DNA from 3 places in the Arthrobacter sp. TE12232 genome. Region 2 is predicted to be linked to each of the others. Evidence: riboswitches for the same ligand, from Rfam matches in the RefSeq annotation. Region 2 holds a riboswitch; each other region holds the start of a gene.
What was found. A riboswitch is a leader RNA that binds a small molecule or an ion and turns the genes downstream of it on or off. The one in region 2 is predicted to bind S-adenosylmethionine.
Positions count from the first base shown of each region.

Region 1 (10,120 bases), 1.1 Mb from region 2:
TGTCCCTTTACGTCCAACACTGACAGCTCCCGTGATTGGCGCGTCCTCGTTGACGCGGCGGCCGGCGCCGGCGGGAAAATGGCCGGCGTCAAAGTTTTGTCAGCCTACAAGAAATTATTAGGCATACCGAAACAATAAGCCCCGATGGCCTTCCCCTGCAATCCGGCCCGGGGTCAGGCCCGGATGGCACGCCACGTCTGCGTCAGGTAGGGCAGCCGGAGGATCTCGCCGGGGGCATGGCCCAGGTGCTCATTCAGGTACCAGTCGAGGTTGGCCATGACCTTGGCCCGGGTGGCCTCCGACGCTGCGAGATAGTAGCTGCGGGACTTCGCCAGCTCCTTGATGTCCTCCGCGGTGACAGCGTCTTCCCATCGGGTCAGGTGGCTCTCCAACGCGGTGAACTCGGGGCCCACGGGCGGCCGGAAGTGCGGTTTGTGGACATCCCCGGCGTGCATGATGCGGGAGAGTCGGTGTACCCACGGCACAGCGGTGTCCAGCTGGTTCCAGACCAGGCCCAGGACTCCGTGTGGCCGGAGGATCCGGGCGATCTCGGTGCTGGCCAGGCGGGGATCGCACCAGTGCCAGGCTTGGGCGACAGTGACGAGATCAAAGGCTCCCGGCTCGAGGCCCGTGTGCTCCGCGGTACCTTCGACGGCCGTAACCTCCGGCAGGGCCCGGCGCAGCTGCTCGAGCATGTCGGCGGAGGGGTCCACAGCCACCGTGTGCAGTCCCCGTGCGGCAAGGAGGGCGGTGAACTTGCCGGTGCCGGCGCCAATGTCCGCGGCGTCCTTGGCCCCCGCCGGGATCAGCCAGTCGGCCGATTCCTGCGGATAGCCCGGGCGGACGCGGTCGTAGTGCTCTCCGCCGTCCTGGAAGCTCTGTCCGAGTTCCTGGCGCCGTTGACTGTGCAGCTTGGGCCCGGCGTGCAGTTTGGGCCTGCCATGCATTTTGGGCACGCTGTGCAACGTGCGATCTCCTTCGGGGAAGGTCCTGCCGGTTCAGGTACCTTTCGAATTTACCGCACCGGCGCAGTGCCTGATCCCCAGCGCCTGATCCCCAGCGCCTGGTCAGTAGTGCCCAGTCAGCAGTGCCCAGTCCAAACAGTGCCTAGTCCAGGGTGCAGGGCGCGGCGCCGGCAGTGCCCGGCGTGTTCGGCGCCCAGTGCGGGTAGCTGCGGGTGTCATTGGCCGGCACCCAGCGGCCGGCATCCACCACGTAATCCCAGCCAAGCCCTGTTTGCCGCAGTTGCCGCAGGCCGGCCAGCAGGCGCTCGGCGTCCTCCAGTCGGGATCCCAGGCCAAAGCTGGCCCGCAGGGAGCCGGCGGGCAGGCCGAGCCGCTTGAGCAGCGGGTGGGCGCAGAAGCGGCCGTCGCGCAGGCCGATCCCGTGTTCGGCCGACAGGTAGGCGGCCACCAGCCCGGCGTCGTAGCCCTCCACGGAGAAGTTCACGACGCCGATGGTGCCTGCGCCCGGCTGACCGTCGGCAAGCGACGAGTCGGCAGACGACGAGTCGGCGAAGATCTGGTGTACGGTCACGCCCTCGATGCGCTGGAGGCCTTCGACCAGGAAGGACCGGATGGCGTCCTCGTGGGCGTACCACTGTGCCGGGTCCAGCTCTGCGATCACTTGGGTGGCGCGGGCCAGCGCGGCCGCGCCCAGGACGTTCGGCGAGCCGCCCTCGTGCCGGGCCGGTCCGGTGGTCCAGCTGACGGAGTCGAGCCGGGCGTCGCGGACGGCGCCGCCGCCAGCCAGGTGCGGGGTGCCGGCGTCGAGCCAGTCCGTGCGCCCCACCAGCACGCCCGTGCCGAACGGGGCGTAGAGCTTGTGACCCGAGAAGGCGAGGTAGTCGACGTCGTCGGCGGCGATATCGATCCGCCGGTGCGGCGCCAGCTGCGCTGCGTCGACGACGATCCTGGCGCCGTACTCGTGCGCCAGCGCGGCGAGGGCGCGGATCGGCAGGATCTCGCCGGTGACATTGGAGGCGCCGGTAACGGCCAGCAGGCTCACACCGCCGCGTGCGAGCTCGTCCCGCAAGCGGTCGATGGTGGCCGCGAGGGTGGGCGCGGCCACGACGCTGCGGTGCGGGACGTTCTGCCAGGGCAGGAGGTTCGCGTGGTGTTCGATGTCGAGGTAGATGACCTCGCCGGCGGGCCGGCCGTCCTGCAACGGCAGGCACCCGGCCAGCAGGTTCAGGGAATCGGTGGTGTTGCGGGTGAAGATGACGGAATCGTCCGGCCGGCCGCCCACGAAGTCCCGCACGATGTCCCGGGCGTTCTCGTAGACCGAGGTGCTGATCTGGGAGGCGTAGCCGGCGCCGCGGTGGACGCTGGCGTAGTACGGCAGGATTTCGTTCAGGTAGGCCGAGACAACGGACAGGGCCGGGGCGGAGGCGCCGTAATCGAGGTTGGCGTAGCGGGCGTGGCCGCCCTTGATCAGCGGGGACTGGATCTCGGCGCCCGTGACGGCGGCGAGCGGGCGTGCGGCGGCGGCAAACCGTGCGTCGACTTCGCGGGCGGCGGGGAAAATGGCAGTTGTCATGGGACCTCACTCGAACAGGACCCCACATCGTGGGAATCCGCGCTTGCCGGGTCCGTTCCGGACCGGCCAGGTCGTCACCCGGGGCACCCCACCGCGACTGGAGGGTTGCCGGCCAGCAAACCGGGGTTTAGCGCTGGCACTCGTGACCTGCATCGAGCGTAGGACATCGGTGCAGCCGGGGAAAAGGCGGCCTCCGAATGTGAAGCGTTTTGTTACGTGCGCGCTGCAATGCGCACGTCGGCCGAAGAAACGACGGTGGCGGCCCCGGAATGGGGGCCGCCGCCGTCGTTTGTTCGATTGTTGAGAAAGGTCGGACGATCCTAGAGGAGGTCGTCAAGTCCGGGGTTGAGCCGCTTGAGCACTTCTGAGTGGAGGATCGAGTTGGTGGCCAGGGCGTTGCCACCGAAGGGGCCGTCCTCGCCCTCGAGCGAGGTGAAGCGGCCGCCGGCTTCGGTGACGATCGGCACGAGGGCGGCCATGTCGTAGAGGTTCAGTTCGGGTTCGCAGGCGATATCCACCGCACCCTCGGCCACGAGGCAGTAGGACCAGAAATCACCATAGGCGCGGGTGCGCCACACTTCCTCGGTGAGGCCCAGGAACTCGTCCAGGTTTCCGCGTTCCTTCCAGCCGCCGAGGCTGGAGTAGGACAGCGACGCGTCCTCGAGCTTGGAAACGTTGGACACCTTCAGCCGGGTGGCGGAGGCCAGGGAGCGGCCGGTGTAGGCGCCCGCGCCCTTGGCCGCCCACCAGCGCTTGCCCAGGGCCGGCGCGCTGACGACGCCGACCACCGGTTCGCCCTCGTCAACGAGGGCGATCAGGGTGGCCCAGACCGGGACGCCGCGGACGAAGTTCTTGGTGCCGTCGATCGGGTCAATGATCCAGCGCCGGGAGCCGTGGCCCGAGCTGCCGAATTCCTCGCCCAGGACCGCGTCGCGCGGCCGGGAGCGGGAGAGCTGGCCGCGGATGGCCTCTTCGGCGGATTTGTCGGCGTCGGTGACCGGGGTGAGGTCGGGCTTCGTCTCGATCCGAAGGTCCAGCGCCTTGAAGCGGCTCATGGTCTGGGAATCGACGGAATCTGCCAGGACATGGGCAAGGCGCAGGTCATCGTTGTAGCTCGAATCGGTTTGGCTCATGGTTCCAAACTACCGTCTAAGCGGGCGGGCCGCCGGGAGGCCGCGGTGCTGCGCCGCGGGCCGGTGAGGGGCCGGATTAGGACACAGTGCCGAGTTCCTTGGTGTCCTGCGCTTCCATCCGCGGGTCTGTGCCCAGCAGCCGGCGCAGGGAGGCCAGCCTTGCCGGCCCGGAGGGACCCGCATGCCCGGCCGCAACCCATGCATCGACGCCGCAGTTGACGGCGGTGGAGTCGTGCTTGCAGCCGCGTTCGCAATCGTCCGTGCCCGGTTCCAGGTCCGGGAAGGACCTCAGGATCCGGTCCGGATCCACGTGGGCCAGCCCGAAGGACCGGATGCCGGGGGTGTCGATGATCCAGCTGCCGGCCGGGGCATCGTTGACTTTTAGCGCCAGCGCGGAGGAAGACGTATGGCGGCCGCGGCCGGTCACCGCGTTGACGCCTCCGGTGGCACGTTCGGCCCCGGTCAGTGCGTTGACCATGGTGGATTTGCCGACGCCGGAATGGCCCAGCATGACGGTGACCTTGCCGTCGAGGTAGCCGCGGAGCCGGGAGACGGCGTCCTTGTCGAGCCGGGCCGAAAGGCCGTCGTCGGAGCGGGCGTCGATGCCTGATGCGGCGGAGTCCGCCGTCTTGGAGATGATGACGGGGAAGTCGAGGTGCGTGTAATTGGACAACAGCTCGGCGGGATCCTTGACGTCGGCCTTGGTGACGAGCAGCAGCGGCTCAATGCCGGCGTCGTACGCGGCCACGAGCGCGCGGTCGATGAAACCGGTCCGGGGCTCGGGATTGGCCGCCGCCACCACCACCACGAGCTGGTCGGCGTTGGCCACAACGGCCCGTTCGATCGGGTCCGTGTCATCGGCACTGCGGCGCAGCAGCGTCTTGCGGTCCAGGATCTTCACCAGCCGGGCGAGGGTGTCAGGTTCACCGGTAACGTCCCCGACGAGGGAGACGAAGTCGCCGGCCACCACGGGATTGCGGCGCAGTTCCCGGGCCCGCGCGGCGATGATCTTGCGTTCCCCGGGGGTGCCTTCGCCGACGACGGCGGTGTAGCGGCCGCGGTCAACGGTGATGATGCGGCCCGTGACGGCGTCGTCGTAGCTGGGCCGGTCCTTGGTGCGGGGCCGGGAGCCCTTCTTGTTCGGACGGATCCGGACATCGGACTCGTCCCAGGAATCAGTGCTGCGTGCCACCGGCGCCGTCCTCGTCCGTGGTGGGTCCCTGCGCCAGCATGGCTTCCCAGAGCCGTGGGAAGTCGGGCATCGTCTTGGCCGTGGTCGCGATGTCCTCGACCTCGACGCCTGGCACGGCCAGGCCGAGGATGGCGCCGGCCGTGGCCATGCGGTGGTCTGCGTAGCTGTGCACGACGCCGCCGTGCAGCTTGGCGGGCCGGATGATGAGTCCATCCGTTGTTTCCTCGGCATCGCCCCCGAGGCGGCTGATCTCGGCGACGAGGGCGGCGAGCCGGTCTGTTTCGTGACCGCGGAGGTGCGCGATGCCGCTCAGCCGGGAGGGGCCGGTGGCGAGGGCGCAGAGCGCGGCGACGGTGGGGGCGAGTTCGCTGGTTTCGTCGAAGTCGCCGCCCTTGATTTCGCGTCCGCCGGTGACGGTCAGGGTGCCGGCGTCGAGCGTCACGGTCGCGCCCATTGCGGTCAGGATGCCGCGCCAGAGGTCACCGACCTGCGTGGTCCCGGCGGGCCAGTTGGGGATCCGCACGGTGCCGCCGGTGGCGAGGGCCGCCGCGAGGAACGGGCCGGCGTTGGAGAGGTCCTGCTCGATCCGCTGGTCGAACGCGCGGATCGGGCCGGGGGAGACCACCCAGTGGTTCGGTACCGAGTCATCTACCGTGACGCCCACTCCGCGCAGCACGGCCACCGTCATGTTGATGTGGTCCAGGCTCGGCACGGGCTTGCCTGCATATTCCCTGCTCTGGTGTTCCAGATGGAGCCCCTCGGTGAAGCGGGCGCCGGCCAGCAACAGGGCGGAGACGAACTGGGACGATGCACTGGCGTCGATGACGAGGTGGCCGCCGCGCACTTCACCCGTGCCCTTCACGGTGAAGGGCAGCGACGACGCCGGACCGCCGTCTGGCGCGCTGACCGCCACGCCCAGGCCTGCCAGTGCCTCGATGATGGTGCCCATCGGCCGTTTGCGGGCGTGCGGGTCTCCGTCGAAATGTGACTCTCCGCGGCGAAGCGCGGCCACCGGCGGCACAAAGCGCATGACCGTGCCGGCCAGGCCGCAGTCGATCGCCGTTTCCGCCGCGGCGGCGTCCAGGCTGATCGGGATGATTTCCAGGTCGGGCCCGAACGCGCCGTCGCCGGGAACTTCCGTCACGGTGGCCCCCAGTTGCCGCAGGGCCGCAATCATCAGCGCTGAATCCCTGGAGTGCAGGGGCGCCCGCAGGCGGGACGGCCCGTCCGCGAGGGCCGCGAGCACGAGGTACCGGTTGGTCAGGGACTTGGAACCCGGAACGGTGACGGTGGCGTCGACCGGCCGTGCCGCGAACGGCGCGGGCCAGTGCGGAGCGGCGTCGGCAGCATGGCGGCCGGCTGAGCGGGAGGGGGTAGCTGCAGAGGGGGTGGTGCCAGTCATTACCGTCTTAGGCCCCGGCCTTGTGGTCGACGGCGTTGCGGACCACTTTGTCGGCCTTCTTCAGCCGCTTGTTGGTGGTCTTCTTGGCATCGGCCGCGAAGTGGCTCGCGTTCTTCTTCGCGTCCGCGGCGAAGGTGCCGGCGCGCCACGCCAGGCTGGGCTTGCCGGCGGTGTCGACGGCAGCGAGCAGCGCGCCGCCGGTCAGGGAAACGTTTTTCAGGAGCTGCTTGCGGCGGGCGTCGCGGGCTTCCTTTGAGGAGATGTCCGCGCTGCGCCATTCCACGTAGCTGTTGAGGGCCGAAATGACGGCCAAGACGGTGGCTGCCAGCCGGGCGGACTTGCCAAGGGCGAAGCAGACGCCGGCGCCGACCTGGGTTCCGCCAATCGCGCGCGCCAGGACCTTCTCATTGACCTGGAACGGCAGTGCGTCGGCGGTGCGCCGCAGCAGGGGAGACAGCTGTGCCGCAGTGTCATCCGCATTCTTGAGCTTGTGCACGCCGGCGAGGACGAAACTGGAGGCGAGCATGGGCCGGGCGAGAAAGCGGACAATCGACATGAATTTCCTCCTGGATGGACGAACTGCGGATTCACTGCGGGAGAACCGGTTCTAGTCTTGCACTTTTGCGGAATATTTGCCTGCCGGACGTGGTTGTGAAAGGCAGGTTTAAGCACGGCTCAGGAAGGCGGAGATTTGACGCAAGTGTTGGACAGAACGGAACTGGAAGCCCGTTCCGGGCAGCCGTGGACCGTCGCGCTTCCGGGAGTTCCGGGTGCCCGGCGGAACGTGACAGTAGACTTGGACGCAATGAGCACCATGGACCCGGCCGTTACGGCCATGCACGAGGTTGCCGGAAACGACGCCACGCCCACCCCCACACCTGATGCCAGTGCGGCCGCCGCCCTGGAAACCGAGGTGGACGGCAAGCCGCTGGACGTCTCCACCGAGTCCGCGGAAGAGCGCCGGGCGCGCTTTGAACGCGACGCCATGCAGTACGTGGACCAGTTGTATTCCGCGGCCATGAGGATGGCCCGGAATCCCTCGGACGCCGAGGACCTGGTCCAGGAGGCGTACACGAAGGCGTTCTCGGCCTTCCACCAGTACAAGCCCGGCACCAACCTGAAAGCCTGGCTGTACCGCATCCTCACCAACACCTACATCAACCTGTACCGGAAGCGTCAGCGCGAGCCCCTGCAGTCGAATTCGGACACGATCGAGGACTGGCAGCTGGCCCGCGCAGAGTCGCATACGTCCTCGGGACTGCGTTCGGCTGAAGCCGAGGCGCTTGACCACCTGCCCGATTCCGATGTGAAGCGCGCCCTCCAGTCGATTCCCGAGGAATTCCGGCTGGCTGTGTACTTCGCCGACGTCGAGGGCTTCGCGTACAAGGAAATTTCAGACATCATGAACACCCCCATCGGGACCGTCATGTCCCGGCTGCACCGCGGCCGGAAGATGCTGCGGGACATGCTTGCGGACTATGCCGCCGAGCGGGGATTCAGGGCCGCCACCGAGTCAACCAGCGCGGCCGACAGCAACAAACAGGAGAACAGGAAATGAGCGACTGCCAGGGACTGGGCGATTGCGACGACGCCCGGATGCAACGTATCTATGAATATCTGGATGGTGCGCTCACGCATAAAGACATCGCAGAGATCAAGGACCACCTGGACAGTTGCCCGGAGTGCCTGGAGCAGTACGACCTCGAATGTGTCATCCGCGTGATGGTCAAGCGTTCGTGCACCGAAGCGGCTCCGGAGAACCTCAAGAACTCCATCCTGGACCGGATCCACTCCATCCGGACCGTGGAAGCCTAAGCCGCACAGCGAAGGACCCCAAAGCGAAAGACCCCGGAACCGTGAGGTGTCCGGGGTCTTTCGCTTAAAGCATTCAATCCTAGCCGTGGCTTAGGTGTTGGGGCGCTTACCGTGGTTCGCGCCGCCACGCTTACGGTCACGACGTTTACGTGCACGCTTGCTCATAGCTGGCCTCCTTAATCTTGGTACTCAAAAGAGCTGCCCTCAAGTCTCCCACATCACGGCACCCGCCGCGAACCGGCGGCCCCGCACGGCGACCTCAGCGACCGGGCTCATGCCTCGAGTGAGTTGCGGATCGAGATCCGGGCCTGATCCAGCACTGTCCTGACGGTTTCGAGCGTGACGGCGGTGACGGGGTGGCTCCCGGCGTGGCGCCGCAGTTCCACCCGCATGTCGTCGCGGAAGGCCTGGACGAGCAATTCGGCCTCCTTCAGCCGCCGTTCCCCCTCCGGTGAGTACCGCGTGCCCGCGACGCCGGCAGAGCCCGTCCCGGCCGCCGTCCCTGCGGCACGGGCCGAGGTGCGCGCCGCCTCCGCCGTTGCCGCGAGATCGGCCCGGAGGCCGCGCATGTTGACGCGGATGTCCTGGCGCAGGTTGTCGGCGAGCCGGCGGACCGAGGCCGAGATGTCGTTTTCGACGCCGGCGAGCTCGTCCCGGCGGCTATTCAGTTCCCTGAGCCCCGCCGGGGTGATGCTGTAGTTGGTGCGGCGGCCTTCCGTGTGGGTGGCCACAAGCCCTTCCTCCTCGAGCTTGCCCAGGCGCGGGTAGATGGTTCCGGCGCTGGGGGAGTAGGTGCCGCCGAACCGCTCGCTGAGGGCCTTGATGAGCTCGTAGCCGTGCTTGGGTCCTGATTCGAGCAGGGCGAGCAGGTACAGCCGGAGTGCTCCGTGGGCGAAGACGGGAGGCATCAGAGCACCGGTTCGGTGTCCGCGGTGGGGTGGCCGTGGAAAATCGATGTCTTTCCCGAGACCGAGTTGGTGCGGACCAGCATCAGCTTGGCGTCCGGGCCCGCAATGGTCTGCACCGTGCCGTTGGGCTGAGAATACCTCAGGTCGTTAATGACCACTGCTCCGCTGGCGGATTTGGCGATGATGTCCACGCCGACGTCGTGCGGCAGCCGGATGGTGACGTCACCGGAGACCGAATTGGCGCCGAAATCCTGGGTGAAACCGTGGAGGTCGAAGCTCAGGTCGCCGCTGACGGTGTTCGCGCGGATGTGGCTGAAATGGCCCGAGGCCGTTACCTCGCCGGAGACGCTCTTGGCGGTCAGGACGCCGCGGTGGTTGCGGGCGATCACTTCGCCGCTGACCGTGTTGACGGAGAGGTCCCCGGACGTGCCGTCGGCCAGCACGGACCCCGAGACCGTGTTGAGCCGGGCGTGCCCGCTGGTCCCGGAGACCATGCCGTCGCCGCTGACCGTTCCGGCCTCCACCTCGACGCCGGCGGGCAGGGCGATGCTGATGACGACCGAGTTGCTGCTGTGGTTGTTGACGGTCCCCATGAGGTTTTTGAACCAGCCCTGCGGGCCGTGGAGCTGGTGGCGGACTTCCAGGCGGCCGTCGATGACGGAGATGGTGAGCGGGTCGCCGGTGATTTCGGAGACTTCGATCCTGGCCACGTCTTCGTCATGGGTGACGATGTCGAAGCGGCCGCGGACGATGCCGAGCTTTAGCGAGCGGACGCCGTCGACGTCGATGGTCTGCGGGCCTGTCACGGTCCACGTGTTCTCTGACATGGTTCCTCCGGAAAATGCGAAAAGCGGCTGGACAACTAACGATATATCGCGACTATGAAGTCACGATATATCGCGCTTTCCGGCGGGTCAAGATATATCGCGAAATTCCCGGGAGAGCCGGCCGGGCTACTCCGGCGCCTCGATGCCGAGCCATTGGAACCAGCCGCGGTGCAGCACCAGCCACGCCATGAGTCCGTAGCCGGCCTGGCCGGGCGTGCCGCCGTTGGCTGCGAGGTCCTGGCGCCATTGTTCGTGGTTCAGGAGCGGCGAGAAGGTATCCACGTAGAGGTGCTTGCGGCGCGTGG
Region 1 is NZ_JBSSFK010000001.1:3,947,859-3,957,978, forward strand. Features, by position in the region: gene ACVWZ7_RS17650 (Nramp family divalent metal transporter) at 1-20, opposite strand, end outside; gene ACVWZ7_RS17655 (class I SAM-dependent methyltransferase) at 174-947, opposite strand; gene ACVWZ7_RS17660 (aminotransferase class V-fold PLP-dependent enzyme) at 1,108-2,538, opposite strand; SAM riboswitch class IV at 2,573-2,686, opposite strand; gene hisN (histidinol-phosphatase) at 2,859-3,671, opposite strand; gene rsgA (ribosome small subunit-dependent GTPase A) at 3,748-4,863, opposite strand; gene aroA (3-phosphoshikimate 1-carboxyvinyltransferase) at 4,847-6,265, opposite strand; gene ACVWZ7_RS17680 (DoxX family protein) at 6,273-6,821, opposite strand; gene ACVWZ7_RS17685 (sigma-70 family RNA polymerase sigma factor) at 7,071-7,823, shown strand; gene rsrA (mycothiol system anti-sigma-R factor) at 7,820-8,080, shown strand; gene ACVWZ7_RS17695 (50S ribosomal protein bL37) at 8,171-8,245, opposite strand; gene ACVWZ7_RS17700 (PadR family transcriptional regulator) at 8,353-8,988, opposite strand; gene ACVWZ7_RS17705 (DUF4097 family beta strand repeat-containing protein) at 8,988-9,815, opposite strand; gene ACVWZ7_RS17710 (GDSL-type esterase/lipase family protein) at 9,942-10,120, opposite strand, start outside.
Region 1: it holds a riboswitch for S-adenosylmethionine, as region 2 does, so the genes downstream of both, ACVWZ7_RS17660 (aminotransferase class V-fold PLP-dependent enzyme) here and ACVWZ7_RS12690 (DUF1737 domain-containing protein) in region 2, are expected to answer to the same signal.

Region 2 (10,120 bases):
TGATGGCCACGGACCTGGGCGCCACCCGCGGCGATGGCGTTTTCGAATCACTGCTGGCCGTGGGCGGCCGGCCCCGCAAGATCCAGGCGCACCTGACCCGGCTGGCCGGCTCTGCCCGCCTGCTGGAGTTGGATATCCCCGCCGAGGACGCCTGGAGGCGCGCGGTGGAGACCGCCATCGGCGAGTACCGGCGCCAGGATCCTGCCGTGACCGCAGCCGGCGGCACGGACGATGATGAAGTGGTGGTGAAGCTGCTGGTCACCCGCGGGCCGGAAGGCGCCGCCGCCCCCACCTGCTGGGTCCAGGCGTCCGCCCCCGGGGCGGCGGGCCGCCGGCAGCGCGAGACCGGAATCGACGTCATCCTGCTGGACCGCGGCTACGACAGCGAAGTCGGCGAGCGCGCGCCCTGGCTGCTGCTCGGCGCCAAGACCCTCTCCTACGCCGTGAACATGGCAGCGCTGCGCTACGCCCACGAGCACGGCGCGGACGATGTCATCTTCACATCCGCGGACGGCCGGGTCCTGGAGGGACCGACGTCGACTGTTCTGTTGGCGCACCTGGAAACGACGGACGACGGCGCCGGCGGCGTTCGCACGATCCGGCGGCTCATCACCCCGCAGCTGGACAGCGGCATCCTCCCGGGCACCTCGCAGGGCGCCCTGTTCACGGCCGCCAAGGCTGCCGGCTGGGAGCTGGGCTACGGCCCGTTGGAGCCCAAGGACCTGCTGGACGCCGACGCCGTCTGGTTGATCTCCAGCATCCGGCTCCTGGCGCCGGTAAACCACATCGACGGCCAGGAAATCGGCACCCCGGAACTGCGCCGGCAGCTCACGGCCGAGCTCAACGCCCTCTTCGCCACGATCGAATAGCCGGCGGCACGGAACTCCGCACCGATGGCAGCCAGCACGGCGAACCCCGAGAACACCGCGTAGAGCGGCAGCGCCGGGAGTGCCCACAAGTGACGCAGGTTGCTGATCGTGCCGTCGACGGCAAGTGCGAGAGCCCCGGCGCAGAACACCGCCAGGACGACTGCGCCGCCGAGCCCCCAGGCCTCCGGTTGTGCCCAGATGTCCGGAAGCGGTTCGGCTCCGGGACGGGCTCCGGACAGGAGGTTCGCCGGCGCGAGGCAGGCCAGCGCGAGCACGCCGGCGGTCCGGACCGCTGGCAGGATGATGGCGGCAACCGTGATGGCCGCCAGGCAGTCGCCCATCGGACGCCGACGGAGGTCACCAACGGCTGACTTGTGGATCCCCAGGCACTGAAGCAGCGACCGTTCGCGCGCCACCCGCCGCCTCCACAGCTCACCGACGCGCACCGGGTGTTGGCCCGTGATGACGGCCCGCGGGGCGAATCCCACCCGGTAGCCTGCGCTTCGCACCCGCCAGCCCAACTCAAGCTGCGCGGCACCAGTGTCCTCCCTGAAGCCGCCGATCTCCGTCAGGACGTCACGCCGCACCGCGCCCATACCTGCCGCGAAGACGGGCAGGAAACCGGAGGCCGCTTGCGCCCGCCGGGCCATCCCGCCGCAGCCGCGGCCTATCAGGTCTACGATCCGCGCGGCAGGACCGGCAGTGAGGGTCCGTTCGCCGCCCCACACGGCGCCGACTCCGTCGGGACCGCCACTCCCGACGTCGAAGGCTTGCAGCATCCGGTCCACGGTCCGCCGGGTGAGGACGGCGTCCGCGGGAAGGAACATGAGCACCTCCCCCGCGGCCCGGCCCACGCCCAGGTTCAGTGCCGCCCCGTATCCCGCCGCCGCGGCGGGTGACCTTCCCGCAAACACAATCCGTCCGTCCTCGGCGGCGAACCCCGCCATGAGCTCCGGGGTGTCGTCCGTGGAGCCGGCATCCACCAGGATCAGCTCGTACCGCTCATACCGGCTCCCCTGGACTGACCGGATGCAGTCCGCCAGAAGCCCGCCCCCATTGTGCGCCGCCACAATGATGGACACGGTGGGCCACTGCTGCCAGAGAGTAGGCGCGTGGCGGCGCCGACACCGCGCGGACCGCACCTCAAAAGAGACGGCCAGCGCCAGAACAACAGCCGCCATCACCGCCGCCGCCAGGACGGGCAATCCGATGAACACCAGGACGAGTTCCTGTGCCGGGCCGACCGGCACCGGCGCCTCACCCCAGGGCATCGGCGGGAATCGCCGGGCATCGCCGGAAGGACGCCGGGTTGAATGCCGGGAGCATGAACGTTGCCAGGACGGCGTCGAGCAGTTCGGGCGCCCACGTGCTGTTCGCCCCGAGTGTCGGGCAGACGCCCAGCACCACGGGGGTTCCGTCCGCGCGGCGGCGGATCTGGACCTGGACCGGGCCGGTCAGCCCGAGCGTGCGGACGGCGGCCAGGCCCAGCTTCCGCACATCGTTGGCCTCGGCCGCCGGCACCCTGCGGCTGACTTCGTCGCTGCCGGCCCGACCGTACGGAGTTCTTGTCTTCTCAAGGACCACGGCCACCGGCGCCATCGCGTTGCGGGGCGGCGTGCCGAACACCAGGGCCACGTAGTCGGCGCCCGGGATGAACTCCTGGACCAGCTGCCCGGCCGGCAGGTTCTTCCAGCTGACGGAGCCGGTCCCGGCCAGCAGGTGGACGGCGTGGGTGCCTTTGAAAGTTCGCGGCTTGACGACGACGGGACCGTTGAGGTCGGCCAGGGACGCCGGCGCGGCGGCGAGGTCGCCCGGAACCCCGAAACGCGGGACGGGAATGCCGGCTGCCTGCAACGCCCATGCGGTGAACAGGTGGTCGTTGGCGAGGGCCACCGCGGCAGGGTCGCCGACGATGATCCGCACGTCCCGGCCGAATCCGGCGCGGGCCGCAGCCAGGACCGGGAGTTCCACGGTGAGGGTCGGAATGATGACGTTGATGGCTTCCCGGTCCACCAGCCGGCGCAGGTCCAGGACCATGTCCGGGTCCGTCGCCGGCAGGAGCCTGACTGCCGCTGCGGTGGTGGCGTCCTCGCCCTGCCGGGTGACGTCGCGGGCGTCGGAGCCGAGGCACGGGATGCCGCGGGCTGCTAGCTGGGCCGCGACGGCCCGGCCGGCGGCGCCTGCAATGCCAGTAACCAGTATGCGCGGGCCCACGGTTGCTCCATTCCGCCGTCACCCGCAGGGCCGCGGCTGCGGCTCCGGCGGTTCGGGCCACCGATTCAGACAAAAATTGAGGGACAGACAACTGCACGCAGAGATAACTTGATCCACAGAAAACGTGGGACGGGCCGACGTGTCAGTCCGATCCCCTCAGTAGACTGCGCAAACTCCCGGCGGACACGAGTGGGCAGTACCCGAAACTGGAGCCCGCTACTACTCGCCTTGGCGCCGCACCCGGTTCTCACCCCGCAACTCTGATTTCTCAGTCCGCCGCGTGTGTCACCCCGCGGAAACGCGGTCCGGTTACGGAACATGACGACGGCGGCGGTGCGGGCCGGCGTCGTAAGTGTTACGTTTTTGGGGAGTAATGAGAACCGGTGCCAAGCCCTGACTGGCCGGTCGGCAACCCTCCCTTTCGCGGCGGGGTGCCTCAGGTGAATACTCGGCATATCGACCATTCGAGCTGCAAGCGTGAAAGAGGAGATCCGTCGTGCCCGACACATCCATACCCGCTGTACCCGGTACAGCAGCCGCCCCCGGCACAGCCCCCGCCGCAGCTCCCGCCGGCGAGGACAAACTGGCCTACCGCCTGTTCACCGGCGCCGACGACCGCGCCTTCTGTGAGCGCGTGTCGGCCGCCCTGGCCGAGGGCTATGTCCTGCACGGAAGCCCCGCCGCCACCTTCAACGGCAGCACGGTGATCGTGGCGCAGGCCCTGGTCCTGCCGGCCGCAATTGCGAGCGCAGACGCCGCCGTGGCCAACGCCGTGGATGAACTCGACAGTGACGAGTTTGGTGCCGAAGACGCCTTCGAGGGCCACGCATGAGCTACGCCGGAGACCTCAGCCCGCACGAGGCGTGGGCCAAGCTGGAGGCCGGCGCCATCCTGGTGGACGTCCGGACCGAGGCCGAATGGGCCCACATCGGCATCCCGGATACGAAGGCCACGGACAACGATCCTCTCTTCATCCAGTGGACCCTCGCCGGCGGGGTGCCCAACCCGCACTTCGTGGAACAGCTCCAGCGCCAGGCGCCCGAGGACACCGCCGTCGAGCTCGTATTCCTGTGCCGCTCCGGCGCCCGGTCGATCGCCGCAGCGACGGCCGCGACGCAGGCCGGCTACACCTCCTACAACGTCCTTGAGGGCTTCGAAGGCGAGACCGACCGCTTTGGCGAACGCACCGTCAACGGCTGGAAGAACCGCGGCCTGCCCACCAACCTCGGAAAGATTTAAGTGACTTTCAATCCAGACGCCGCCGAATGGGCGGCCGACACCCAGGCCGTCCGCGGAGGCCTTGACCGTACAGGCTTCCAGGAAACCGCCGAGCCGATCTTCCTCAACTCAGGATTCGTCTACGAGTCCGCGGCCGCCGCCGAGCGCGCCTTCACCGGGGAGGACGAGCGCTTCGTCTACTCCCGCTACGGCAACCCGTCCGTCGCAACCTTCCAGGAGCGGCTGCGGTTGCTCGAGGGCACCGAGGCATGCTTTGCGACGGCGTCCGGCATGTCCGCCGTCTTCACCGCCCTCGGCGCGCTGCTGGGGGCCGGCGACCGGGTGGTCGCCGCCCGCTCGCTGTTTGGCTCGTGCTTTGTGATCCTCAACGAGATCCTGCCGCGCTGGGGCGTCGAGACAGTCTTCGTGGACGGTCCGGACCTCGAGCAGTGGAAGTCTGCGCTGTCCGAGCCGACGACGGCGGTCTTCTTCGAATCGCCGTCGAACCCGATGCAGGAGATCGTGGACATCGCCGCCGTGAGCGAACTGGCACACGCGGCCGGCGCCACGGTGGTGGTCGACAACGTCTTCGCCACCCCGCTGCTGCAGCGCTGCGGAGACCTCGGGGCCGACGTGATCGTCTACTCCGGCACCAAGCACATCGATGGACAGGGACGCGTGCTCGGCGGGGCAATCCTGGGGACCAAGGAATTCATCGACGGGCCCGTCAAGCAGCTCATGCGGCACACCGGCCCCTCGCTCTCCGCGTTCAACGCCTGGGTCCTGACCAAGGGCCTGGAGACCATGGCCCTGCGCGTCAACCATTCCTCCGCCTCCGCCCTGCGGCTGGCCGGCTGGCTTGAGCAGCAGCCCGCGGTCAGCTGGGTCAAGTACCCGCTGCTGCCCTCCCACCCGCAGTACGATCTCGCGGCGAAGCAGATGAAGGCCGGCGGCACCGTGCTCACGCTGGAACTCTCGCCGTCCCCGGGCCGCACCGCCAAGGAGGCCGCCTTCGCGCTCCTGGATGCGCTGCGGATCATCGATATCTCCAACAACCTCGGTGATTCGAAGTCCCTCATCACGCACCCGGCCACCACGACGCACCGCGCCATGGGCCCGGAAGGCCGCGCGGCAATCGGGCTCAGCGACGGCGTGGTGCGGCTTTCAGTCGGCCTGGAGGACGTCGAGGACCTGATCCGCGACCTCGGCCAGGCGCTCAAGCAGGTCTAGCCCCGGCGCACCCGGCCCAGGGATGGCTCGTGCCCGGCTGGCTCTCCGCCGGCGTCCCCTTGCGTCGTCACTTCGACGGCCCGTTCGACGACGGCGGCCAGCCCGCCGGCGCGGAACGGCTCCCGCTGCAGCTGCGAGCCCGTGCCCTCCGCCAGGATCCGCTCGACGCCCGCGCGCACCAGGTCCAGCTCGCCCTGTTCCTCAAGGACCGGGGCAACGAAGTCCACGAGTGCCCGGACGACGTCGGCGGCCGGGGCAGGGGTGAAAGTTCCAAAGTCCAGGAGCTGCCCGCGCAGTCCGCAGTTGCTGGCCTGCCATGCGGCCATCCGCAGCAGTAACGTGGGTACCGGGGCGGGCTCGACGCCGTCGTTCCATTCCCGCGACGCCGATTCCACGAGGGCGCGCACCAGCACGGCGATCAGCGCCGCATCCTCGGCCCGCAGGCAGACATCGGCGACCCTGACCTCCACGGTGGGATGCAGCCGAGCCAGCCGGGCATCGAAATAGATCATCCCTTCATCCATCAGGACATTGCTTTCCACCAGCCGGGTCACCAGCCGCCGGTAGACGGGCAGGCTGCCGAAGATCATCGTGGGGCCCGAGCCCGGCCAGCGGTTCCAGGCCTGGGTGCGGTAGCTTTCGAACCCTGTCTCTGCGCCGTTCCAGTACGGGGAATTCGCGCTGAGGGCGATCAGGACGGCAAGCTTGTCGCGGATCCGGTCCATCACGGCCACGCCCTCCTCCGGCGATTCCACAAAGGTGTGGACGTGGAGGCCGCAGGTCAGCTGGTTCCGGACCGTGAGCCCGAAGCGTTCCTGCATGGTCATGTACCGCTGATTCTGGGTGAGGTGCGTGGCGGCGCCTTGGGGCGAGGTGGCCAAGGCCGCGACTCGGCCGCCGTGCACGCGGGCGGCCTGGTCTGCCAAGGCCCGGCCCTGCCTGAGCTGCCGAAGAAGTTCCCTATAGTCCAGGCACGGCCGGGTCTGGGTCTCAATCTGTTCGAGCTTGAGCTCGTAGCTGAAGTCGGCGCCGCCCTCGTGGACCGGTTGCTGCCCCGGGAGAACCTGGGCGGCGTCCTGCTTCGGCGGGAGCAGGCTGGCCAGCATGAGGTCGGCGAGGGCAAGCAGCCGGCCCGATTCCGGGTCGACTATCAGCAGTTCTTCCTCCACGCCGAAGGTGCGCATAAATCTATTGTGCGTCAGGAACCGCCGACACGCCCTACGCCAACGCCGGGTCACTTCGCGCCCATCCCCCTGCGGACGGGCGCGATCAGACCTCGCGTTGCTTGGGATCAGTCTTGGAAATACTCGATCTTCGCGCCAATGGTGTTGAGCCGTTCGGCCAGATCCTCGTAGCCGCGCTCAATGACGTAGATGTTCCGCAGTTCCGAGACGCCGCGAGCCGCGAGCATGGCCAGCAGCAGGCAGGCCGCGGGGCGCAGGGCCGGCGGGCAGCCCACCTCGGCGGCACGCCACTTGGTGGGCCCGTTGACGTAGATCCGGTGCGGGTCGAGCAGCTGCACCTGGGCGCCCAGCTTGTTCAGCTCGGTCAGGTAGATGGCCCGGTTCTCGTATACCCAGTCGTGGATCATCGTCTGGCCGTGGGCGTTGGCCGCGATCACGGCGAAGAAGGGCAGGTTGTCGATGTTCAGGCCCGGGAAGGGCATGGGGTGGATCTTGTCTTCCGGCGCCCGCAGTTCCGAAGGCTTGGTGGTGACGTCCACCAGGCGGGTGCGGCCGTTGCGGGCAAAGTACTCCCCGGACACTTCGAGCCGCTGGCCCATCTGTTCCAGGGTCGCCAGCTCGATTTCCATGAACTCGATCGGGACGCGGCGGATGGTGACTTCCGAGTTCGTCACGATGCCGGCGGTGATGAGGCTCATCGCCTCGATCGGGTCCTCGGAGGGGAAGTATTCGATGTCGACGTCGATCGACGGGCGGCCCGTGATCTTCAACGTGGTGGTGCCGACGCCGTCGATCTCCACCCCGAGCATCTGCAGGTAGAAGCAGAGGTCCTGCACCATGTAGTTGGGGCTGGCGTTGCGGATGATGGTGGTGCCGCGGCGGTGCGCGGCGGCCATGATGGCGTTCTCGGTGACGGTGTCACCGCGTTCGCTGAGCACGAAGGAGCGGTCGTGGCTGTCCGACGGCGGTGCCTGGACCGCGTAGAACCCGGACTTCGCGTCCACGCTGAGCCCGAACTGGCTTAGCGCCTGCATGTGCGGCTGCACGGTGCGGGTGCCGAGGTCACAGCCGCCGGCGTAGGGCAGACGGTATGTGTCGGCCTCGTCCAGCAGCGGGCCCAGGAGCATGATGACGCTGCGGGTCCGGCGGGCCGCCTCCACATCCATGGATGCGAGGTCCAGGACAGCGGGGCGGCGGATCTGGAGGTCGTTCGCGTTGAGCCAGGTGCATTCGACGCCGATGCTGGTCAGCACCTCGACGATCCGGTTGACTTCCTCGATCCGGGCCAGCCGGCGCAGGGTGGTGGTGCCGCGGTTGATGAGGCTGGCGCACAAAAGGGCGACGCCGGCGTTCTTGCTGCTGTTGACGTCCACCGCGCCGGAAAGCGTGCGACCGCCCTCGACCCGGAGGTGGGTCATCTGGGGCCGGCCCACTTTGACGATGCTGTGCCCGACGATCGTCTCCAGCCGCTGGATCATCTTCAGGCTCAGGTTCTGCTTGCCCTGCTCCATCCGGGCGATGGCGCTCTGGCTGGTGCCGAGCTCGGCCGCGAGTTGTCCCTGGGTCCAGCCCTTGTCCCCGCGGGCCTCGCGGAGCAGGAGGCCGACATGTTCAGCAGTCTGTTGAGTCATGTCCCGAAAATATCACGCATGATCTACCGCACCCGGTATTTGCCGCCGGAATGGCGCCAATCTCACATGCATACCCGCATCATGCGATAACCGGCGCGGCGGCGCTGTGACAAGCGGCAGCGCGCAGGCGCGCCGGACGCTGCCGCGGCTACTGGCGGGTGAGGAAGACAAGGTTCCAGGTGCCCGCGCCGAGGGCTGCCGCGACGGCGGCTGCCGCAATGCCCAGCCCGCCCAAAAGCACCCAGGCGTCGAGTCCGCTGAACGTGGACGGCCTGGCCCAGGTCCGCGCCGCGCCGCCGAACCCGCGGGCCTCCATGGTCACCGCGAGCCGGGACGCGCTCCGGATCGCCTGCACCAGCAAGCCGAAGCTTTGGCCCATGGTGGCGCGGAAGCGCTGGTAGGGGTTGCCGCTTGAGCCCACGCCGCGGGCGCGCCGGGCCATCCCGATGGTTTGCCATTGCTCGGCCATGATTCCCACGAGCCGCATGGCGGCCAAGGTGCCCAGGACAAACCGGTGCGGCAGTTTCGCGTTCTGGGCCAGGGCGTCGGCCAGGTCCGTGGGGTCGGTGCAGCTCATCAGCAGCACCGCAGGCAGGGCGATCGCGAGCCCGCGGAGCATGAAACCGATCCCGAGCTGCAGGGAGCCGGCGCTGATGGACCAGATCCCGGCGTCGAACAGGACGGCTCCGGCGTCGGGCGCCAGGATGGCGGTGCTCCAGCCGCCGAGCGCCGCCGCGAGGATCAGCGGCCAGCCGCGCTGCCACAGCAGGGCAACGGTCAGCCCGGCCAGCGGCAGAAGCATCAGTTCGAAGGCCAGCGCCACCGAGGCAGAGACCCAGTCGATGGACAGAGCCAGCACCAGGGTGACCATGGTGACCGCCGTGAACTTCGCGAGCGGGTTGGCGCGGGTCAGCAGCGCATGGTTGCCGCGGACGCTCAGTTCGTCCCTCATGATGCGGCCGCCTCCGGCAGCTCCCGGTCCGGGCCGGCGGCGTTGACGGCCCCCGACCCGGCGGTGTCCCGGCCGTGGAGGCGCAGTTCGGTGCCGCCAAGGACAGCGCTGAATTCGGCGTCGTGCGTCACGGAGACCACGGCGGTGCCGGCGTCGAGAAGTTCAGAGAGGAACGAGGCAAGCTCGGCCCAGGTGTTGGCGTCCTGGCCGAACGTGGGCTCGTCCAGGACCAGTACCTGCGGGTGCGCAGCCAGCACGGTGGCCACCGAGAGGCGCCGTTTCTCGCCGCCCGAGAGCGTGTAGGGGTTGGCGTCCACGAGCTCCGTCAGCCGCAGCCGCTCCAGGAGCTCGTCCACACGGTCCTCGCCGTAGCCGAGGTGGCGGGGCCCGAACATAAGTTCGTCGTGGACCCTGCCGGTGACAAACTGGTGCTCGGGTTCCTGGAACACGGTCCCGATCCTGGCGATCAGCTGCTGGGCTTTCCACCGGTACGGGTCGGTCCCGGCGCCATCACCTACGCGACCGATGGCGCAACCACTGAGTTCCGTCGTGGCGGAGACCGTCCCCGCCACGGGGCGCAGGAGGCCGGCGAGCGTCAGTGCCAGGGTCGACTTGCCCGAACCGTTCTGCCCGGTGATGGTCAAGGCCTCTCCGGCACGGACCCGGGCCATGACCCCGGATTGCACGGGGCGCGGCGCAATCGTGCGGAAACCCTGGCGCAGTCCGGCCCGCCGCGGCCGCTCGCGGGAGACCGCGAGGGCGTCCGACGAGAGCAGGAGCTGCCCGGAGGCCGGGGCGGTCCGGGAACGTGTTGCGGGCACG
Region 2 is NZ_JBSSFK010000001.1:2,854,424-2,864,543, reverse strand. Features, by position in the region: gene ACVWZ7_RS12705 (aminodeoxychorismate lyase) at 1-869, shown strand, start outside; partial or broken gene ACVWZ7_RS12700 (glycosyltransferase) at 1,298-2,050, opposite strand; gene ACVWZ7_RS12695 (ATP-grasp domain-containing protein) at 2,127-3,083, opposite strand; SAM riboswitch class IV at 3,453-3,567, shown strand; gene ACVWZ7_RS12690 (DUF1737 domain-containing protein) at 3,667-3,915, shown strand; gene ACVWZ7_RS12685 (rhodanese-like domain-containing protein) at 3,912-4,322, shown strand; gene ACVWZ7_RS12680 (O-succinylhomoserine sulfhydrylase) at 4,323-5,531, shown strand; gene ACVWZ7_RS12675 (glutamate--cysteine ligase 2) at 5,528-6,715, opposite strand; gene ACVWZ7_RS12670 (UDP-N-acetylglucosamine 1-carboxyvinyltransferase) at 6,823-8,346, opposite strand; gene ACVWZ7_RS12665 (energy-coupling factor transporter transmembrane component T family protein) at 8,495-9,298, opposite strand; gene ACVWZ7_RS12660 (ABC transporter ATP-binding protein) at 9,295-10,120, opposite strand, start outside.

Region 3 (10,120 bases), 1.8 Mb from region 2:
GGGAGACGCGTTCCTGGCTCATGGTGTCGCGTTCGCGAATGGTGACGGCCTGGTCCTCGAGGGTCTCGAAGTCCACGGTGATGCAGAACGGGGTGCCGATCTCGTCCTGGCGGCGGTAGCGGCGGCCGATGGCGCCGGCGTCGTCGAACTCGATGTTCCAGCTCTTGCGCAGCTGGGCTGCGAGGTCCTTGGCCTTCGGGGACAGGTCCTCGTTGCGGCTCAGCGGCAGCACGGCTGCCTTCACCGGAGCCAGGCGCGGATCCAGCTTGAGCACCGTGCGGATGTCCACCCCGCCCTTGGCATTGGGGGCCTCGTCCTCGGTGTAAGCATCGATCATGAAGGCCATGAACGAGCGGGTGAGGCCGGCCGCGGGCTCGATCACGTACGGGGTGTAGCGTTCGTTGGTGGCCTGGTTGAAGTAGCTCAGGTCCGCGCCGGAAGCCTTGGCATGGGTGGAGAGGTCAAAGTCGGTGCGGTTGGCAATGCCTTCGAGCTCGCCCCACTCCGAGCCCTGGAAACCGAAGCGGTATTCGATGTCCGTGGTGCCCTTGGAGTAGTGGCTGAGTTTCTCCAGCGGGTGCTCGAAGAAGCGCAGGTTCTCTTCGCGGATGCCCAGGCCCGTGTACCAGGACATGCGTTCCTTCATCCAGTACTGGTGCCACTGCTCGTCGGTGCCGGGCTCGACGAAGAATTCCATTTCCATCTGCTCGAACTCGCGGGTGCGGAAGATGAAGTTGCCCGGCGTGATCTCGTTGCGGAACGACTTGCCGATCTGGCCGATGCCGAACGGCGGCTTCTTCCGCGAGGTGGTCAGGACGTTGCTGAAGTTCACGAAGATGCCCTGGGCGGTTTCGGGCCGCAGGTAGTGCAGGCCTTCCTCGCTGGCGACAGGGCCGAGGTAGGTCTTGAGCAGGCCGGAGAATTCGTGGGGCTCCGTCCACTGGCCGCGGGTGCCGCAGTTGGCGCAGGCGATGTCCTTGAGGCCGTTCTCGGCAGGACGTCCCTTCTTCTCCTCGTACTCTTCCTCAAGGTGGTCCGCGCGGTAGCGCTTGTGGCAGGACAGGCACTCCACCAGCGGGTCGGAGAAGACCTCGACGTGGCCGGAGGCTTCCCAGACCTGGCGGGGCAGGATGACGGAGGAGTCGAGGCCTACGACGTCTTCGCGGCCGCGGACCACGGACTGCCACCACTGGCGCTTGATGTTTTCCTTGAGCTCGGCGCCGAGGGGCCCGTAATCCCAGGCAGAACGCGAGCCACCATAGATTTCACCGGCCTGGAAAACGAAACCCCGTCGCTTGGCGAGGGAAATGATCTGGTCGAGGACGGATTTTGCTGCCATGGTAACTCCAATTTCTACAGGGCCGCTGGGTGCGGTCCGCGGTGTCAGGCCCGGGTCGCCGGCTGGTTGCCGGACGGGGTGATACGAACAGTGCGATGCGAAGTGTGCGATACGAACACGGCGATGCAATCTCCAAGCCTACCGGCACGCTACCGCTTCAGTGCGCCCCGCGGCCAGGGCAGGGTGGCCAGGATGATGGCACCGAGCGTCAGCAGGGTGCCCAGGACGGTGGGCAGCGCGACGACGGTCCCGGGGACCGGGAAAACCAGGTCCAGTCCGAGGGATCCCAGCAGCTGCCCGGCGATCATCCCGAGGCCCGTGACCAGCACGCCCAGGCTGCGGACCAGGAGGGCGCCGACGCCGATGAAGACGCACCCGAGCGGCCCGCCAAGGTAGTACCACCACTGCCCCGGCAGAGGATTGCCGGCACCGGACACGGCAAGCTTGACCAGCCACGCCGCCCATAGCAGGACGGCCCCGGCGATGAAGTTCACGAGGGTCGCGGCGATCGGGGACCCGTAGTGGACGGTGGCGGTGCCGTTCATGGCCTGCTGGAAACTCATCAGGAACCCGGCCAGAAGCGGCAGCAGCACGGGAAGAAGCAGCTGCAGCACGGACTCTCCGGCGCTGAATCTCGGCGACACCGCCCACGCAACGGCGGCGACGGTGAGCACGCTGCCGAGCACCCGGATACCGGTGATGGGCCTCTTCCCCGCGGGCCCGATTCCCATCCGGTCCACCAACAGACCGCTGAGGGTCTGCCCCGTCACGGCGGCCACAGTGAAGAGGGCAACGCCGAGCAGTGCCACGGTGAAGGACTGGGCGAAGACGAAAAGCGCCCCGATGCAGCCGGCCAGGACGTAGTAACGCGGAAACTGCCGTTCGCGCACGGCCGGCAGGATCCGGGCCAGCCCTGCCCGGCCCTTGGGCAGTGCCACGGAAATGACGCCCATCACCACTAACCCGGTGCTGAAGCTGACGACGGCGGCACCAATGCCGTCGCGGAGCTGCACCCCGAGCGCGCCGTTGATCCGGCCCTGCAACGGTATGAACAACCCCGCCGCGACGGCCATAGGCAGCCCCGCGATGAGCGGGAGCCGGGGTGTGTGCGTCATTGGTGCCACCTTAGGTCAGGCATCATTGCCTATATGAGCAATCCGGAAATTGAAGACATCACCATCCGCGACACCATGATCCGGCTGGGCCAGCTGCTGAAGCTCGCGAATCTGGTGGAGGACGGTGTGGAGGCTGCGGACCTGATCAAGAACGGGCTGGTCAAGGTCAACGGCGAAATTGATGAGCGCCGCGGGCGGCAGCTTCACGACGGCGACACCGTCACGGTGAACGGCCAGACCGTGCGGATCAGCGCGCCCGCAGGATCCTAGCCGGCTTACCCCTGGCCAGCCGTCCGGGCGGCTACTTCCTGGAGTTGAGGACCGCGTGCGTGAGGAACTCGGAGACGTGACCGATTTCCTGCTGGTTGATGCCGTGCCACATGCCGGTGTACAGGACCTTGGTGAGCTTCACGTGCTTGCGCACCCAGCCCATGGTGAACTCGATCTTGTCCGGGGTGATCACCGGGTCCTGCTGGTCGCGTCCCCAGAACATCGGCACGGTGCCGTCCAGTTCGGCATCGCGGAAGCTGGGGTCACCGCCGGCGTCGACGGCAAAACCTGAGAGCCCGACGACGGCGGCGAAGTCCGCCGGCCGCTGCCGCAGCAGCGTGGTGGCCATGGCCATGCCCATCGAGAATCCGAGCAGCGTCACCGAGGGGTGGTCGGCCTTGATGGAGTCGATCCAGTCCTGCACGTACGCCGCGGCGGCCTTGACGGCGTCGAGCGAATAGTCGATGGACGCCGTCAGCGGGAACCAGGTGAACCCCGGTCCCATGGCGATCGGGGCGCGCACGGAGGCTACCGCGAATTCCTGCGGGAGCATGTCCGCCAGGCTGAGCAGGTCCTGTTCGTTGGCGCCGTAGCCGTGGAGCAGGACAATCAGCGGCTTGCCCGCACGTTCCTGCTCCGGCTTGGACCATTCGACGACAGGGGCGGGGAAGGCATCAGCGTGAGTCATGGAACCATTCTTACAGTTACCCGGCGGTAACAACCTACGGTGGCGTAGCTTGACAGGAAGAGTGCAGGATAAGAACGTGAGCGAAACCGAAGCCATGGAAAATTCACCGGAGACGTCAGCGGACACCGTCGTGACCCACCCGTGGACCCGTTACGTGGCCATGGGCGACTCGTTCACGGAAGGCATCGGCGATCCGGAGCCGGCGAGCCCGGGCGGCCACCGGGGCTGGGCCGACAGGGTGGCCGAGGAGCTCAGCCGCGGCCACAACGACTTCGCGTACGCCAACCTGGCCGTCCGCGGCAGGCTCCTGCAGCAGATCGTCGACCAGCAGTTGGCGCACTGCCTGTCCCTCAAGCCGGACCTCATCACGCTCTCCGCGGGCGGCAACGACCTCATCCGCCCGGGCGGGGATCCGGACGTCCTGGCCGAAAGGCTGGACTCGGTGGTGCAGATCCTGAGCCTGGGCGGCGCCACCGTGGTCCTGTTCAACGGTCCGGACACAGGATCCACGGTGCTCGGACGGATCCGCAGCAAGGTGGCCATCTACAACGAAAACCTGCGCACGATCGCCGCGCGCCACGACGCCGTGATCGCGGACATGTGGTCTCTGCGCCAGCTTAATGATCCGCAGATGTGGGATGTTGACCGGCTGCACTTTTCGCCGCTGGGCCACCATACGATTGCGGCGATGGTCCTGGATTCGCTGAACGTCGAACACACCCTGGAGCCGCTCGCCCCCAAGCCGATGCCGCAGCGCAGTTGGCGGGAGGCCCGCAGCGGGGACCTTGTGTGGGCCCGGGAATATTTTGTTCCGTGGGTGGTGCGGCGGCTGCGGCACCGTTCCTCGGGCGACGGCGTGACGGCCAAGCGGCCCCTGCCGGGGCCGGTGTTCGGGCCCGGCGTACCGCTGGGCTCGGGCGAAGGCCCGCCGGGCACCGAGGACGCGGTACGGTCCTGAGCCTGCGGGGCCTAAGCTGGAGGCACACTCCTCAGGCCCCGCAAATGAAGAGGCCCAGCAGCTGAAAGGCCCCGTACCGTGAGCAGTATGTTCTTCTGGATCATTGTGTTGTCGTTCCTGATTCCCATGGGAGTGCGCCTCTACCGGAGGTCCGCCCGCGGCCGGAACCAGAACGTGCCGGGCCAGTTCGGCCGGTTCCCCGGAAACCAAAGCAACCCGGCAAACCAAGGCAACCCGCCAAACCAGAGCAACCAGCCGCGGGACGGGTACACGCAGCAGGACTACTTTGGCGGCTTCGGCCAACTGGGCGCGCCGAAGCAGACCGGAGAAGCCAATCAGCCGTATCCCGGCCAGCAGTACCCGAACCCGCAGAACCCGGGCCAGCCGTACCCGGGCGGGGAGACCCCGGGCCAGCCGTACCCGGGCCCGCGGTTCCCGGACCAGCCGTTCCCGACCGAGCCGTACCCCGGACAGCAGTATCCGGGCCCGGCCGGCTACGGATCACCCGTTCCCTACGAGGACAGCCCGGAGTACCTGAACAACCCGCCCCAGCCGCAGCGGCACGAACCCGACCCGGGTGCAGGGCAGCCGCAGGCGCCCGAGACGCCGTCGGCCCCGCAGGGTTACCGGGCCCGCAAGCTCGCCGAGCTGGACCAGCAGTACAGCGACGGCAAGCTGTCCATGGAGGACTACATGTCCCAGCGCGCTGAAATCATGAAGGGCTAGGATCACAAAAGGCTGGCGAAGTCGATATCGGCCGCGTTGACGGTTCCGGCCGTCCGCCCCGGGGCCTTGTGGTTCTGCCAGTACAGATTGGTGTGGGCCACCACGAGTTCCGGCGGCGGCGCGCCATATTCGCTCAGGTCCTCGGTCGTGTGGGCGTCTGCGACCAGCGTGACGTCGTAGCCTCGGGTGATTCCGCCGTGGAGGGTCGAGCGAATGCACTCGTCCGTCTGCGCGCCGGCCAGGAAGAAGCGGCCGATCCCGCGGTCTGCCAGCACCGACTCCAGGTCCGTAGCCTCGAAGGCGTCGCTGTACTCCTTGGGCACAAGCGGCTCCGCATCACGCTGCACGAGCTCCGGCACGAACTGCCAGGCGTCGCTGCCCCGCGGGAGCTCCTCGCCGCCATGCTGCACCCAAATGACGTCCACCCCGGCGTCGCGTGCCCTCTGCACGAGGGCGGCGATGGTCGCGACGACGTCGTCGCGGCGGTAGGCCCCCGCGACGACGCCGAGCTGCATGTCCACCACGACCAGTGCCGTGTTGGGTCGGTTGACGAGCGTGGTCACAATGCCTCCCGGATCCTGGGCTTGCCTGCCCGCCCACTCTAATCCCCGCGGCCCAAGCAACGCTGAGATCATGAGCAGCGTTAACGCCGAGGGCCCGGGTCCGCGCGGTGCGCGAATCCGGGCCGTCGGCCACTCAACAGGTTTCCCCGGGCCATGTTTCCCCGGGCCGGCGGCTTACCGCTTGCCGGCGGCGAGGAGGTCTGCGGTGCCCTGGGCGTCGGCGGCGTCGACGTCGTGGAGCGAGACGCCGCGGGTCTCCTTGAGGAAGAACACGGCGACGGCGGTAATCGCGCAGGCGATCAGGAGGTAGATGGCCACCGGGACGGAGGACTTGTACTGGCCCAGCAGCGCGACGGCGATGATCGGCGCGAGCGAACCGGCCACGATCGAGGTTACCTGGTAACCGAGGGACACCCCGGAGTACCGCATCCGGGTCGGGAACATCTCGGCCATGATGGCCGGCTGCCCGGCGTACATCAGGGCGTGGAAGAGCAGGCCGATGATGACCGCGGCGAGGATGATCAGATCGTTTCCGGTGTCCATCATCGGGAAGGCGAAGAAGCCCCAGGTCGCACCCAGAACGGCGCCGGCCATGTAGACGGGCTTGCGGCCCACCCTGTCCGAGAGCCGGCCGACCATGGGCACCACGGAGAAGTGGATGAAGTGGGCCACGAGCAGGAGCAGCAGGATCCGGGCGGTGTCGGCGTGGACCACCGTCTTGAGGTAGGTGATTGAGAAGGTGACCACGAGGTAGTACAGGATGTTTTCCGCGAAGCGGAGGCCCATCGCGGTGAACACGCCGCGGGGGTAGCGGCGGAAGACCTCGGCAACGCCGTAGCCCTTGTGCCCTGCCTCAACTTCCTTGCGTGCTTCCAGGAAGATCGGGGCGTCGCTGACCTTGGTGCGGATGTAGTAACCGATGAGGACGATCACGGCGGAGAGCCAGAAGGCGACCCGCCAGCCCCAGCCAAGGAAGTCCGCCGAGGACAGCACGGAGGACAGGATGAACAGCACCGCGGTGGCGAAGAGGTTGCCCAGCGGAACAGCGGACTGCGGCCAGCTGGCCCAGAAGCCGCGGGACTTGCTGGGGCTGTGCTCCGCGACGAGCAGGACGGCGCCGCCCCATTCCCCGCCGACGGCGAAGCCCTGGGCGAAGCGAAGGAAGACCAGCAGCGCCGGGGCCCAGTAGCCGATCTGCGCGAAGGTGGGCAGGCAGCCCATCAGGAACGTGGACACGCCCACCAGGATGATGCTGAGCTGGAGCAGCTGCTTGCGGCCGAACTTGTCGCCGAAGTGGCCGAAGACGATCCCGCCGATCGGGCGGGCAACGAAGCCGACGGCGTACGTGAGGAACGCCGCGAGGATTCCGTCCAGTTCGGTCTGCGAATTCGGGAAGAAGGCCTTGCCAAAGACCAGCGTGGCCGCGGATGCGTAGAGGAAGAATTCGTACCATTCCACCACGGTGCCGGCCATGGAGGCCGCCACCACCTTCTTCAGGCCGGACGTCTTGACGTCGGGCTCGCCTGCGCGCGTCGCGGCAGCGTTTTCCGTGCTCATGACAACTCCTTCGGTGTCGCCTTCGACACCCCGTGGACCATTGGGCTGAGATGTTGTGTGAATTAGCACACACAGCGCTATTCCCAACGAGTATGGTTCCCGGGGCCGTGAGCCACAACGACCATTAGTGCAGAGAGCATCTGCAAAAATGCACAGCCGTGAGCGGCGGCTAGGCGAAGAAATTGCTCCGCAACTGGCCGCTGAGCTGCCCGATTTCGGTGAGGAAGCCGTCGTGGCCGATCGGCGCCTCGATGATGTGCAGCTCGGGGCCCCCCGGCAGGGCCTCGGCCAGTGCACGGGACTGGGCGGGGAAGTACAGGCGGTCCGAGTCCACGGCCGCCACCAGGAACTCGGCCGTGGCCGGGGCCAGGGAGTCCCGGAGGCTTCCGCGTCCGCGGCAGACGTCGTGGCTCATGAGCGCCTCGGTGATGGCGATGTAGCTGTTGGCATCAAAACGCCGGACCAGTTTGTTGCCCTGGTGGTCCAGGTAGCTTTCGACCTGATAGCGTCCGCGCCCGGCCAGCGATCCGGCTTCCAGGGGCGCCTCGGACTCCTGGGCGTTGCGGCCGAACCGGTCGTCGAGCTCGGCCGCGGAGCGGTAGGTGATGTGCGCGATCCGGCGGGCGAGGGCGAGCCCCGCTTCGGGTTCCGGGCCGCCGTAGTAGTCCCCGCCGTTGAAGTTCGGGTCCTGGCGGATGGCCAGGGTCTGGGCCTGAGCGAACGCAATCTGTTCTGCGGTGCTGCTGGCGCCGACGGAAATCACGGCGCAGCGCCGGACCCGCGCGGGGTAGGTCACGGCCCACTCAAGGGCGCGCGCGCCGCCGAGCGAACCGCCCAGCACGGCGTACCAGCTGTCGATGCCCAGGGCATCGGCCAGCCGCGCCTCGGCGGAGGTCGTGTCCCGCAGAGTCACGAGCGGGAACCTCGATCCCCAGGGGCGGCCGTCGGGGGCCGGCGTGGAGGGTCCCGTGGAGCCGTAGCAGCCGCCCAGGATGTTGATCGATACGACGAAGTACTTGTCCGTATCCACGGGGGCCCCGGGTCCGGCCAATTGTTCCCACCAGCCGGGCTCCTCGCTGGCACCGCGGGTCACATGGGTGTCGCCGGTCAGGGCATGTTCAATGAGGACGGCGTTGGAGGCATCGGCATTCAGGGTCCCCCACGTCTCAAAGCCGAGGACCACATCCGGCAGCTGGACCCCGGATTCGAGCTGCAGGTCACCGATCCTGAGGTACCGGACGGTCCCGTCCGGCACCCGGTCAGCTTGGGCGGCGGGTCTTGCGGAAACGGAGTTCCGGGTTGGTTTGGTTTCGGGTTCACCACTGCGGGTGACGGCAATCGTCATATGAGGACCTAACTTCGCGCTTGCCTGCCGTCAGCTGACCGGCAGGCCAGGTCTTCACCCGGGGCACCCCGCCGCAAATGGAGGGTTGCCGGCCAGCAAGCCGGGGCTGTCGCTGGCACTCATGACCTTTTATGAGTGTACGAAACAGCGTGCGGAAATGACGAAGATTGTGACTTCCGTGTGACAGCCGGCGGCCGGCACTCCCCGTCCGTGGGAGGCCGGCCGCCGGTTGTCCGGTGGAGCTAGGCGCTCTTGGCCGCGCGGAATCCGGCGTCGAGGTCCGCAAGGATGTCGTCAATGTGTTCCAGTCCGACCGAGAGCCGCACCAGGCCGGGGTTCACGCCGGCCACGGCCTGCTGCTCGGGCGAGAGCTGACTGTGGGTGGTCGACGCCGGGTGGATCACGAGGGAGCGGACGTCGCCGATGTTCGCGACGTGCGAGTGCAGCTCGAGGGCATCAACGAAGCGTTTGCCGGCCTCCGCTCCCCCGGCGATGTTGAACGCGACGACGGCGCCGGTCCCCTTGGGCCCGTACTTGCGCCCGCGCTCGTACCAGGGGCTGGATGGCAGCCCGGCGTAGGCGACGGATTCGACGTCGTCCCGCGCCTCCAACCATTCGGCCACCTTGGTGGCGTTGGCCACGTGGCGTTCAACGCGCAGGCTAAGGGTCTCGATGCCCTGGGCAATGAGGAATGCGTTGAACGGGGACACGGCGGAGCCGAGGTCGCGCAGGAGCTGGACCCGGGCCTTGAGGATGTAGGAGAGGTTGGCCCCGAGCGCGCCGCCGGCGCCGAGGTCGCGGGCGTAGACCAGTCCGTTGTAGGTGGGGTCCGGGGTGTTGAAGCCGGGGAACCGCTCGGGGTCCTTGCCGAAGTCGAACTTGCCCGAATCCACGATCACGCCGGCGATCGCGGCACCGTGGCCGCCGAGGTACTTGGTGGCGGAATGGACCACGATGTCCGCTCCCCACTCGATCGGCCGGATGAGGTAGGGGGTGGACAGGGTGTTGTCGACGATCAGGGGCACGCCGGCCTCGTGGGCCACCTTGGAAACGCCCTCGATGTCCAGAACGTCCTGGCGGGGGTTGGAGACCACTTCGCCGAAGAACAGCTTCGTGTTGGGCCGGACGGCCTCGCGCCACTGGTCCAGGTTGTCGGGGTCCGCAACGAAGGTCACGGAGATACCGAACTTCTTCAGCGTGTGCGCGAGCAGGTTGTAGGTGCCGCCGTAGAGACTGGGGCTGGCGACCACGTGGTCCCCGGCCTCGGCGATGTTGAGGATCGCGAACGTCTCGGCGGCCTGGCCGGAACTGAGCAGCAGGGCGGCGAGGCCGCCTTCCAGGCTGGCCACGCGCTGTTCCACCGCGTCCTGCGTGGGGTTGCCGATCCGGGTGTAAATGGGGGCAAGTTCAGCGAGGGCGAAGCGGTTCGCGGCGCTTTCGGCGCTCGGGAACACGAACGACGTCGTCTGGTAGATCGGGAGGGACCGGGCGCCGGTGGCGGAGTCCGGCTCCTGGCCGGCGTGGATCTGGCGGGTTTCGAAGGACCAGGCAGTGGACAT
Region 3 is NZ_JBSSFK010000001.1:1,094,260-1,104,379, forward strand. Features, by position in the region: gene ACVWZ7_RS04895 (glycine--tRNA ligase) at 1-1,339, opposite strand, end outside; gene ACVWZ7_RS04900 (DMT family transporter) at 1,489-2,454, opposite strand; gene ACVWZ7_RS04905 (RNA-binding S4 domain-containing protein) at 2,488-2,724, shown strand; gene ACVWZ7_RS04910 (alpha/beta hydrolase) at 2,756-3,412, opposite strand; gene ACVWZ7_RS04915 (SGNH/GDSL hydrolase family protein) at 3,507-4,370, shown strand; gene ACVWZ7_RS04920 (hypothetical protein) at 4,458-5,096, shown strand; gene ACVWZ7_RS04925 (isochorismatase family protein) at 5,099-5,659, opposite strand; gene ACVWZ7_RS04930 (MFS transporter) at 5,834-7,216, opposite strand; gene metX (homoserine O-acetyltransferase MetX) at 7,386-8,561, opposite strand; SAM riboswitch class IV at 8,573-8,688, opposite strand; gene ACVWZ7_RS04940 (bifunctional o-acetylhomoserine/o-acetylserine sulfhydrylase) at 8,804-10,120, opposite strand.
Region 3: it holds a riboswitch for S-adenosylmethionine, as region 2 does, so the genes downstream of both, metX (homoserine O-acetyltransferase MetX) here and ACVWZ7_RS12690 (DUF1737 domain-containing protein) in region 2, are expected to answer to the same signal.